3 linked regions of the Variovorax paradoxus EPS genome follow. Each later gene encodes a partner of the first gene's protein in a complex. Links are inferred from orthologs where the notes say so. Each region holds a gene or a part of one and is shown in the gene's direction. Other genes may lie near its edges.

What was found. Proteins that work in one complex are often made in the same cells at the same time.
Region 2: the proteins of accD (region 1) and accB are in contact, whole or in part, in a solved structure (PDB 8UXZ), measured with the Escherichia coli proteins. The link is inferred for Variovorax paradoxus EPS from one-to-one orthologs.
Region 3: the proteins of accD (region 1) and accC are in contact, whole or in part, in a solved structure (PDB 8UXZ), measured with the Escherichia coli proteins. The link is inferred for Variovorax paradoxus EPS from one-to-one orthologs.

Annotation. Positions count from the first base shown.
Region 1 is NC_014931.1:1,727,949-1,731,169, reverse strand. What follows is about bases 192-3,069. They hold accD (acetyl-CoA carboxylase, carboxyltransferase subunit beta), read left to right. Parts: upstream 192-1,133; coding sequence 1,134-2,006; downstream 2,007-3,069. Other genes in these bases: VARPA_RS07785 (LON peptidase substrate-binding domain-containing protein), read left to right, coding at 2,714-3,069; VARPA_RS07790 (YggT family protein), read right to left, coding at 2,103-2,663; trpA (tryptophan synthase subunit alpha), read left to right, coding at 224-1,069; trpB (tryptophan synthase subunit beta), read left to right, coding at 192-224. Also shown: more of trpB, read left to right, coding at 1-191; more of VARPA_RS07785, read left to right, coding at 3,070-3,221.
Region 2 is NC_014931.1:1,120,488-1,123,466, forward strand. It holds accB (acetyl-CoA carboxylase biotin carboxyl carrier protein), read left to right. Parts: upstream 1-1,248; coding sequence 1,249-1,710; downstream 1,711-2,979. Other genes in the region: VARPA_RS05005 (hypothetical protein), read left to right, coding at 1-593; VARPA_RS05010 (TlpA family protein disulfide reductase), read left to right, coding at 594-1,148; accC (acetyl-CoA carboxylase biotin carboxylase subunit), read left to right, coding at 1,713-2,979. UniProt on the Escherichia coli protein: This protein is a component of the acetyl coenzyme A carboxylase complex; first, biotin carboxylase catalyzes the carboxylation of the carrier protein and then the transcarboxylase transfers the carboxyl group to form malonyl-CoA.
Region 3 is NC_014931.1:1,121,466-1,124,374, forward strand. It holds accC (acetyl-CoA carboxylase biotin carboxylase subunit), read left to right. Parts: upstream 1-734; coding sequence 735-2,084; downstream 2,085-2,909. Other genes in the region: VARPA_RS05010 (TlpA family protein disulfide reductase), read left to right, coding at 1-170; accB (acetyl-CoA carboxylase biotin carboxyl carrier protein), read left to right, coding at 271-732; prmA (50S ribosomal protein L11 methyltransferase), read left to right, coding at 2,101-2,909. UniProt on the Escherichia coli protein: This protein is a component of the acetyl coenzyme A carboxylase complex; first, biotin carboxylase catalyzes the carboxylation of the carrier protein and then the transcarboxylase transfers the carboxyl group to form malonyl-CoA.

The DNA of each region.
Region 1 (3,221 bases):
TCCACTACCTGTGTCGAACGGAGGGCATCATTCCCGCGCTCGAATCCAGCCACGCCGTGGCCTATGCGCTGAAGCTCGCGAAAACCATGCGCCCCGACCAGTCGATCCTGGTGAACCTCTCGGGCCGCGGCGACAAGGACATCGGCACCGTCGCCGACCTGTCGGGCGTCGATTTCTACGACCGCCCCTCGATGCGCGGCCTGAGCGTGAAGGGAGGCAAGTGATGAGCCGCATTGCCGCCACCTTCAAGACCCTCGAGGCGCAGGGCCGCAAGGCGCTGATTCCGTATGTCACCGCCGGCTTCCCCTTCGCCGACATCACCCCCGAGCTAATGCACGGCATGGTCGAGGCAGGCGCCGACGTGATCGAGCTGGGCGTGCCTTTTTCCGACCCGATGGCCGACGGCCCTGTGATCCAGAAGGCCGGCGAAGCCGCGCTGGCCCTGGGCGTCGGCATGAAGCAGGTGCTCGCCATCGTGGCCGCGTTTCGCCAGAAGGACACGACCACGCCGGTGGTGTTGATGGGCTATGCGAACCCGGTCGAGCGCTATGACCTCGTGCACGGCAAACAGGCCTTCATCCGCGACGCATCGGCCGCCGGGGTCGACGGCCTGCTGGTCGTCGACTACCCGCCCGAGGAATGCGAGGCCTTCGCTGCCGACCTGAAGGCGGCGAACATCGACCTGATCTTCCTGCTGGCGCCCACGAGCACCGACGAGCGCATGGCGCAGGTCGCGCGCATCGCGAGCGGCTACGTCTACTACGTGTCGCTCAAGGGCGTGACCGGCGCCGGCCACCTGGACACCGAGGCGGTCGGCCAGATGATCCCGCGCATCCGTCAGCATGTGAGCATCCCGGTCGGCGTGGGCTTCGGCATCCGCGACGCACGCACCGCGCAGGCGGTCGGTTCGGCGGCGGACGCCGTGGTGATCGGCACCAAGATCATCCAGCTGATCGACGGGCAACCGCGCGAGAAGGTGGTGCCCGCGGTGCGCGAATTCCTCGCCGGCATCCGCGAGGCGCTGGACGCCCTGCCGGCGGCTACCCCCAAGAATGCGGCTGGCCGATAATCTCGGTTGCCCTCACCCCCAGCCCCTCTCCTTCCAAGGAGAGGGGAGCTAATTCCGGAGTCCTATGAGCTGGCTTGAAAAACTGCTACCCGCCAAGATCGCACAAACCGACCCTGCCGAGCGCCGCCAGGTGCCCGAGGGCCTGTGGATCAAATGCCCGGCCTGCGAGACGGTGCTCTACAAGACCGACCTGGAGCACAACCAGAACGTCTGCCCGAGCTGCAGCCACCATCACCGCATCGGCGCCCGCGCGCGGCTCGACGCGTTCCTCGATGCCGAAGGCCGCTACGAAGTCGGCCAGGAAGTGCTCCCGGTCGACGCCCTCAAGTTCAAGGACAGCCGCAAGTACCCCGAGCGCCTGAAGGAAGCCCTGGAAAACACCGGCGAGACCGACGCGCTGGTCGTCATCGGCGGTTCGGTCCACAGCATCAACGTCGTTGTCGCCTGCTTCGAGTTCGAATTCATGGGCGGCAGCATGGGCAGCGTGGTCGGCGAGCGCTTCGTGCGCGGCGTCGAAACCGCCATCGAGCAGAAGGTGCCGTTCATCTGCTTCACCGCCACCGGCGGCGCGCGCATGCAGGAAGGCCTGCTCTCGCTGATGCAGATGGCCAAGACCAATGCCGCGCTCACGCGCCTGGCGAAGAAGGGCCTGCCCTACATCAGCGTGCTGACCGACCCGACGATGGGCGGCGTGAGCGCCGGCTTCGCCTTCGTGGGCGATGTGGTCATCGCCGAACCCAAGGCGCTGATCGGCTTTGCCGGCCCGCGCGTGATCGAATCGACCGTGCGCGTGACGCTGCCCGAAGGCTTCCAGCGCGCCGAGTTCCTGCAGACCAAGGGCGCGATCGACTTCATCAGCGACCGCCGCGAACTGCGCAAGACCATCGCCAGCACGCTCGCGATGCTGCTGCGCCAGCCGGCCGACGCGGTGAGCTGAACGACGACCGGCAAAACGCGGCAAGCCAAAGCAAAAGGGCCCGGGTGCAATGCACCCGGGCCCTTTTCTTTTGTTTGTTTGTTTGCTGGCTGCGGCTCAGAAAGTCAGTTGATAGGCAAACACCAGCAAATTGCTCAACACGATCGCAATTACCTGCAGCACCACGATGGCGGCAAGGGGCGACAGGTCCACGCCGCCGATCAGCGGGATGAAGCGCCGGAATGGTCTGACCAGCGGTTCCGCCAGACGGGAAATCAGGTCTAGCAGCATCGGCGACGCGCCCGGCACCCACGACAGCACGGCATAGACCACCAGGAGCGCGGTCAGCCCCGAGATCGCGAGCTGCAGCAATCCCACGAGCGACACCAGCGGCAAGGTGGCGATGCGGCCGAGATTGCCGATCAGGAGCCACAGCAGCAGGAACTTCAGCAGCACCAGCAGCCAGGCGGCGATCAGGCTCGCCAGGTCCCAGCGCTTGACCGAAGGCACGATGCGCCGCAGCGGCAGCACGATCCAGTCGGTGATCGCGAAGATGAAGCGGCCGAGCGGGTTGCCGAACGGCACCCGGTGGTACTGCATGTAGAGGCGCAGCAGGCAGGCGCCGCCGAGCAGGCCGACGATCACGTCGAGGAGGAACGAAGGAATCTGGTAGAGCATGGGGGCGCGGTCGTGAGCGGAATGCGATGATAGCCACGCAAGGTTTTTAGATGACGACACAGCCCCTTTTGCATTCACTGCCATTGTTCCCGCTCGGTACGGTTCTGTTCCCTGGCGGCCTGCTGCCTTTGCGCATCTTCGAGGTGCGTTATCTCGACATGGTCGGCAAATGCCGCAAGGCCGATGCGCCGTTCGGCGTGGTCAGCCTCACGAGCGGCAGCGAGGTCCGCAAGGCCGGCGCCGATGCGGAAAGCTTCGCTGCCATCGGCACGCTCGCCGTCATCCGCGAATTCGAATCGCCACAAAGCGGCCTCCTTCAGATCGAATGCATCGGCACGCAACGCTTTCGCGTTCGCAGCACCGAGTTGCAGAAGCACGGCCTGTGGGTCGCCGAGGTGGAAGCGGTGATCGAAGACATCGCGCTCGAAATCCCCGACGACCTCAAACACACGGCCACTGCACTGCGGCGCTTGGTCGACACGCTCGAAGAACGCCGTCGGGCCCAGGGCGCCAAGACGGTGCGGCTGCCCATCGGCGAGCCCTACCGGTTCGACGACT
Region 2 (2,979 bases), 610 kb from region 1 along the record:
ACACGTCCAAGCGTGAAATCGCCGCCACCGCAGCCCGCCTTGTCGTCGAGGAAGGGCTGGAATATGGCCCTGCCAAAAGGCGGGCGGTGCGCGACCTGGGCCTGTCGGCACGCACTTCGCTGCCGAACAACGACGAAGTCGAGGCCGAGGTGCGGGACTACATCGCGCTTTTCTGCGCCGACACCCAGCCGCAGGAGCTGCATGCGCTGCGTCTCCTGGCGCTGGAATGGATGGAGCGCATGGCGGCTTTCCGCCCGCATATCGGCGGCGCCGTGTGGCACGGCACGGCCACCAGGCTGTCGGACATTTACATACAGATGTTCTGCGATGATTCCAAATCGGCCGAGATCGCCCTCATCGACCATCATGTGGATTACGAACCGCGCATGGTCACCGGCTTTCACGGCGAGCAGGTCGAGGCCCTGAGCGTGCACGCGCCAAGCCGGTTGCTCAACGAAGAGATCGGGGTGCACTTGCTGGTCTATGACCTCGACGACCTGCGCGGCGCCCTCAAGCCCGACGCCCAGGGCCGCACGCCGCGCGGCGATCTGCCCGCCTTGCGCCGATTGATTGAAAGAGAAAAGGACAAGTGAATGACTTCTTCGCCGACACGACGCGGCATGCTCTATGGCGGCGTGGCGGCGGTGGCCGCCGCTGCCGGGGTGGGTGGCGCCTGGTGGCGGGAACGCAGCGCCGGCAACAATGCGGCGGGTGGCGAGCAACTGGACGCGACCTTCTGGGCCCAGAAATTCGAGCGGCCTGAGGGCGGTGAACTCGTTCTGTCGAGCCTGCGCGGCAAGCCGCTGCTGCTCAACTTCTGGGCCACCTGGTGCCCTCCCTGTGTCGAGGAAATGCCGATGATCGACGCGTTCTTCCGCGAACATGGCGCCAAAGGGTGGCAAGTGGTGGGATTAGCCATCGATCAACCCAGCGCGGTACGCAAGTTCCTCCAGCGCACGCCGGTCACCTATCCCACCGGCCTGGCGGGGTTGCAGGGCACCGAATTGGTCAAGAACCTGGGCAACACCGGTGGCGGGTTGCCGTTCACGCTGGTGTTGAGCGGTAACGGCTCTGTTGCAGCTCGTAAAATGGGCAAGCTCGAAACCGCCGATCTGGACACATGGCGGCGTGAACTTGTTCATGGTTAGAATCGGCCGCCCAAGCTGGCGTTAGCCACCAAACGCTGAAAATCGCCGATTTTCAGCCCAGTTATATCCGAATGACCGGCAAAGCCGGCACTGGAGTCCCATGGATCTGCGCAAACTCAAGACACTGATTGATCTGGTGTCCGAATCGAATATTTCCGAACTGGAAATCACCGAAACCGAAGGCAAGGTTCGCATCGTCAAGGGCGGCGGCGCCGCGCCGGTGCAGTATGTGCAAACCTTGGCAGCGCCCCCTGCCGCCGCTCCGGTGGCAGGTGCGCCTGCCGCCCCCGCCGCTGCAAGCGCCCCCGCAGCCGAAGCCGCACCGGCCGGCCACGCCGTCAAGTCGCCGATGGTGGGTACGTTCTACCGTTCGTCCAGCCCGGGCGCCGCCGCTTTCGTCGAAATCGGCAGCAAGGTGAACGAGGGCGACACGATCTGCATCATCGAAGCGATGAAGATCCTCAACGAAATCGAAGCGGACAAGTCCGGCACGATCACCCAGATCCTCGGCGAAAACGGGCAGGCGGTCGAATACGGCCAGCCGCTGTTCATCATCGAGTGACCATGTTCAAGAAGATCCTGGTTGCAAACCGGGGGGAGATTGCCCTCCGGATTCAGCGCGCCTGCAGCGAGATGGGCATCAAGGCCGTGATGGTCTATTCCGAAGCCGATCGCGACGCCAAGTACGTCAAGCTGGCGCAGGAAGCCGTGTGCATCGGCCCGGCCCCGTCGGCGCTGAGCTATCTCAACATGCCGGCGATCATCTCGGCGGCCGAAGTGACCGACGCGGAAGCCATCCACCCCGGCTACGGTTTCCTGAGCGAGAACGCCAACTTCGCCGAACGCGTGGAGCAAAGCGGCTTCCAGTTCATCGGCCCGACGCCCGACAACATCCGCACGATGGGCGACAAGGTGTCGGCCAAGCAGGCCATGATCAAGGCCGGCGTGCCTTGCGTGCCCGGCTCCGAGGGCGAGCTCTCGGACGACGCCGCCACCAACAAGCGCATTGCCCGCGCGATCGGCTACCCGGTCATCATCAAGGCGGCGGGCGGCGGCGGTGGCCGCGGCATGCGCGTGGTGCATACCGAAGCGGCGCTGGTCAACGCGATCCAGATGACCAAGGCGGAGGCCGGCGCGGCCTTCAGCAATCCGGCCGTGTACATGGAGAAGTTTCTCCAGAACCCGCGCCACATCGAGATCCAGATCCTCGCCGACAAGCACAAGAATGCCGTCTACCTGGGCGAGCGCGACTGCTCCATGCAGCGCCGTCACCAGAAGGTGATCGAGGAATCGCCGGCTCCCGGCATTCCGCGCAAGCTGATCGAGAAGATCGGCGAGCGTTGCGCCGCGGCCTGCAAGAAGATCGGCTATCGCGGTGCCGGCACCTTCGAGTTCCTTTATGAGAACGGCGAGTTCTATTTCATCGAGATGAACACGCGCGTGCAGGTGGAGCATCCGGTGACCGAGTTCACCACCGGTATCGACATCGTGAAGACGCAGATCATGGTGGCCGCCGGCGAGAAGCTGCCGTTCACCCAGCGCCAGATCGAGATGCGCGGCCACGCCATCGAGGTGCGCATCAACGCCGAAGACGCGTGGAAGTTCACGCCGTCGCCGGGCCGCATCACCATGTGGCACCCGCCGGGCGGCCCTGGTGTGCGCGTCGATTCGCACGCTTACACCAACTACTTCGTGCCCCCGAACTACGACTCGATGATCGGCAAGATCATCGTGTACGGCGACACGCGCGAGCAGGCCATGGCCCGCATGCGCACGGCGCTGAACGAAACCGTGATCGAAGGCATCCAGACCAACATCCCGCTGCACCGCG
Region 3 (2,909 bases), 610 kb from region 1 along the record:
GCCTGGCGGGGTTGCAGGGCACCGAATTGGTCAAGAACCTGGGCAACACCGGTGGCGGGTTGCCGTTCACGCTGGTGTTGAGCGGTAACGGCTCTGTTGCAGCTCGTAAAATGGGCAAGCTCGAAACCGCCGATCTGGACACATGGCGGCGTGAACTTGTTCATGGTTAGAATCGGCCGCCCAAGCTGGCGTTAGCCACCAAACGCTGAAAATCGCCGATTTTCAGCCCAGTTATATCCGAATGACCGGCAAAGCCGGCACTGGAGTCCCATGGATCTGCGCAAACTCAAGACACTGATTGATCTGGTGTCCGAATCGAATATTTCCGAACTGGAAATCACCGAAACCGAAGGCAAGGTTCGCATCGTCAAGGGCGGCGGCGCCGCGCCGGTGCAGTATGTGCAAACCTTGGCAGCGCCCCCTGCCGCCGCTCCGGTGGCAGGTGCGCCTGCCGCCCCCGCCGCTGCAAGCGCCCCCGCAGCCGAAGCCGCACCGGCCGGCCACGCCGTCAAGTCGCCGATGGTGGGTACGTTCTACCGTTCGTCCAGCCCGGGCGCCGCCGCTTTCGTCGAAATCGGCAGCAAGGTGAACGAGGGCGACACGATCTGCATCATCGAAGCGATGAAGATCCTCAACGAAATCGAAGCGGACAAGTCCGGCACGATCACCCAGATCCTCGGCGAAAACGGGCAGGCGGTCGAATACGGCCAGCCGCTGTTCATCATCGAGTGACCATGTTCAAGAAGATCCTGGTTGCAAACCGGGGGGAGATTGCCCTCCGGATTCAGCGCGCCTGCAGCGAGATGGGCATCAAGGCCGTGATGGTCTATTCCGAAGCCGATCGCGACGCCAAGTACGTCAAGCTGGCGCAGGAAGCCGTGTGCATCGGCCCGGCCCCGTCGGCGCTGAGCTATCTCAACATGCCGGCGATCATCTCGGCGGCCGAAGTGACCGACGCGGAAGCCATCCACCCCGGCTACGGTTTCCTGAGCGAGAACGCCAACTTCGCCGAACGCGTGGAGCAAAGCGGCTTCCAGTTCATCGGCCCGACGCCCGACAACATCCGCACGATGGGCGACAAGGTGTCGGCCAAGCAGGCCATGATCAAGGCCGGCGTGCCTTGCGTGCCCGGCTCCGAGGGCGAGCTCTCGGACGACGCCGCCACCAACAAGCGCATTGCCCGCGCGATCGGCTACCCGGTCATCATCAAGGCGGCGGGCGGCGGCGGTGGCCGCGGCATGCGCGTGGTGCATACCGAAGCGGCGCTGGTCAACGCGATCCAGATGACCAAGGCGGAGGCCGGCGCGGCCTTCAGCAATCCGGCCGTGTACATGGAGAAGTTTCTCCAGAACCCGCGCCACATCGAGATCCAGATCCTCGCCGACAAGCACAAGAATGCCGTCTACCTGGGCGAGCGCGACTGCTCCATGCAGCGCCGTCACCAGAAGGTGATCGAGGAATCGCCGGCTCCCGGCATTCCGCGCAAGCTGATCGAGAAGATCGGCGAGCGTTGCGCCGCGGCCTGCAAGAAGATCGGCTATCGCGGTGCCGGCACCTTCGAGTTCCTTTATGAGAACGGCGAGTTCTATTTCATCGAGATGAACACGCGCGTGCAGGTGGAGCATCCGGTGACCGAGTTCACCACCGGTATCGACATCGTGAAGACGCAGATCATGGTGGCCGCCGGCGAGAAGCTGCCGTTCACCCAGCGCCAGATCGAGATGCGCGGCCACGCCATCGAGGTGCGCATCAACGCCGAAGACGCGTGGAAGTTCACGCCGTCGCCGGGCCGCATCACCATGTGGCACCCGCCGGGCGGCCCTGGTGTGCGCGTCGATTCGCACGCTTACACCAACTACTTCGTGCCCCCGAACTACGACTCGATGATCGGCAAGATCATCGTGTACGGCGACACGCGCGAGCAGGCCATGGCCCGCATGCGCACGGCGCTGAACGAAACCGTGATCGAAGGCATCCAGACCAACATCCCGCTGCACCGCGAGCTGATGGTCGACGCCAAGTTCATGAGCGGCGGCACGAACATCCACTACCTGGAAGAGTGGCTGGCAGCGCACAAGCGCTGATCCACGAGACGACGCCATGTTCGAACTTCGCCTGATGGCACCGGAAGACCGGGTCGAAATGCTTAGCGACGCGCTCGATGCACTCGATGCTTTGAGCGTGTCCGTCGAGGACGCCGACGCGCAGACCGATGCCGAGCAGGCGCTGTTCGGCGAACCCGGCATGCCGCCGCCCAAGGAGGGCTGGCAACGCTCGCGCGTGATCGCGTTGTTCCCCGACGAGGCGCTTGCGAACGAGGCCGCATCGCTGCTCGCGCTGCAGGATTTCTTCGAGGGCTGTTCGGTGCTCGGCGTGGCGAATGTGCCCGAGCAGGACTGGGTGCGGCTCACGCAATCGCAGTTCGCGCCGGTCGAAATCACGCCCGAGTTCTGGATCGTGCCGACCTGGCACGAGCCGCCCGAACAGGCGAAGCAGGTGATCCGCTTGGACCCGGGCCTGGCCTTCGGCACCGGCACGCATCCCACCACGCGCATGTGCCTGCGCTGGATTGCCAGGCAGGGCGAGGGCGCCTTCGGCAAGCAGCGCGTTCTCGACTACGGCTGCGGCTCCGGCATCCTGGCGATCGGCGCGGCGAAGTTCGGCGCGCGCGACATCGATGCCGTCGACATCGACGAAGCCGCGGTCTCCTCGAGCCGGCTCAATGCCGAAGCCAACGGCGTCAGCCTGAACGTCGGCCTGCCGGACGCGGCCAAGGGCGCCTACGACACGGTGCTCGCCAACATCCTGGCGACGCCGCTCAAGCTGCTCGCGCCGCTGCTGCGCAGCCATGTGGCCGCGGGCGGATCGCTGGTGATGGCCGGCATCCTCGAGCGCCAGGCCGACGAGCT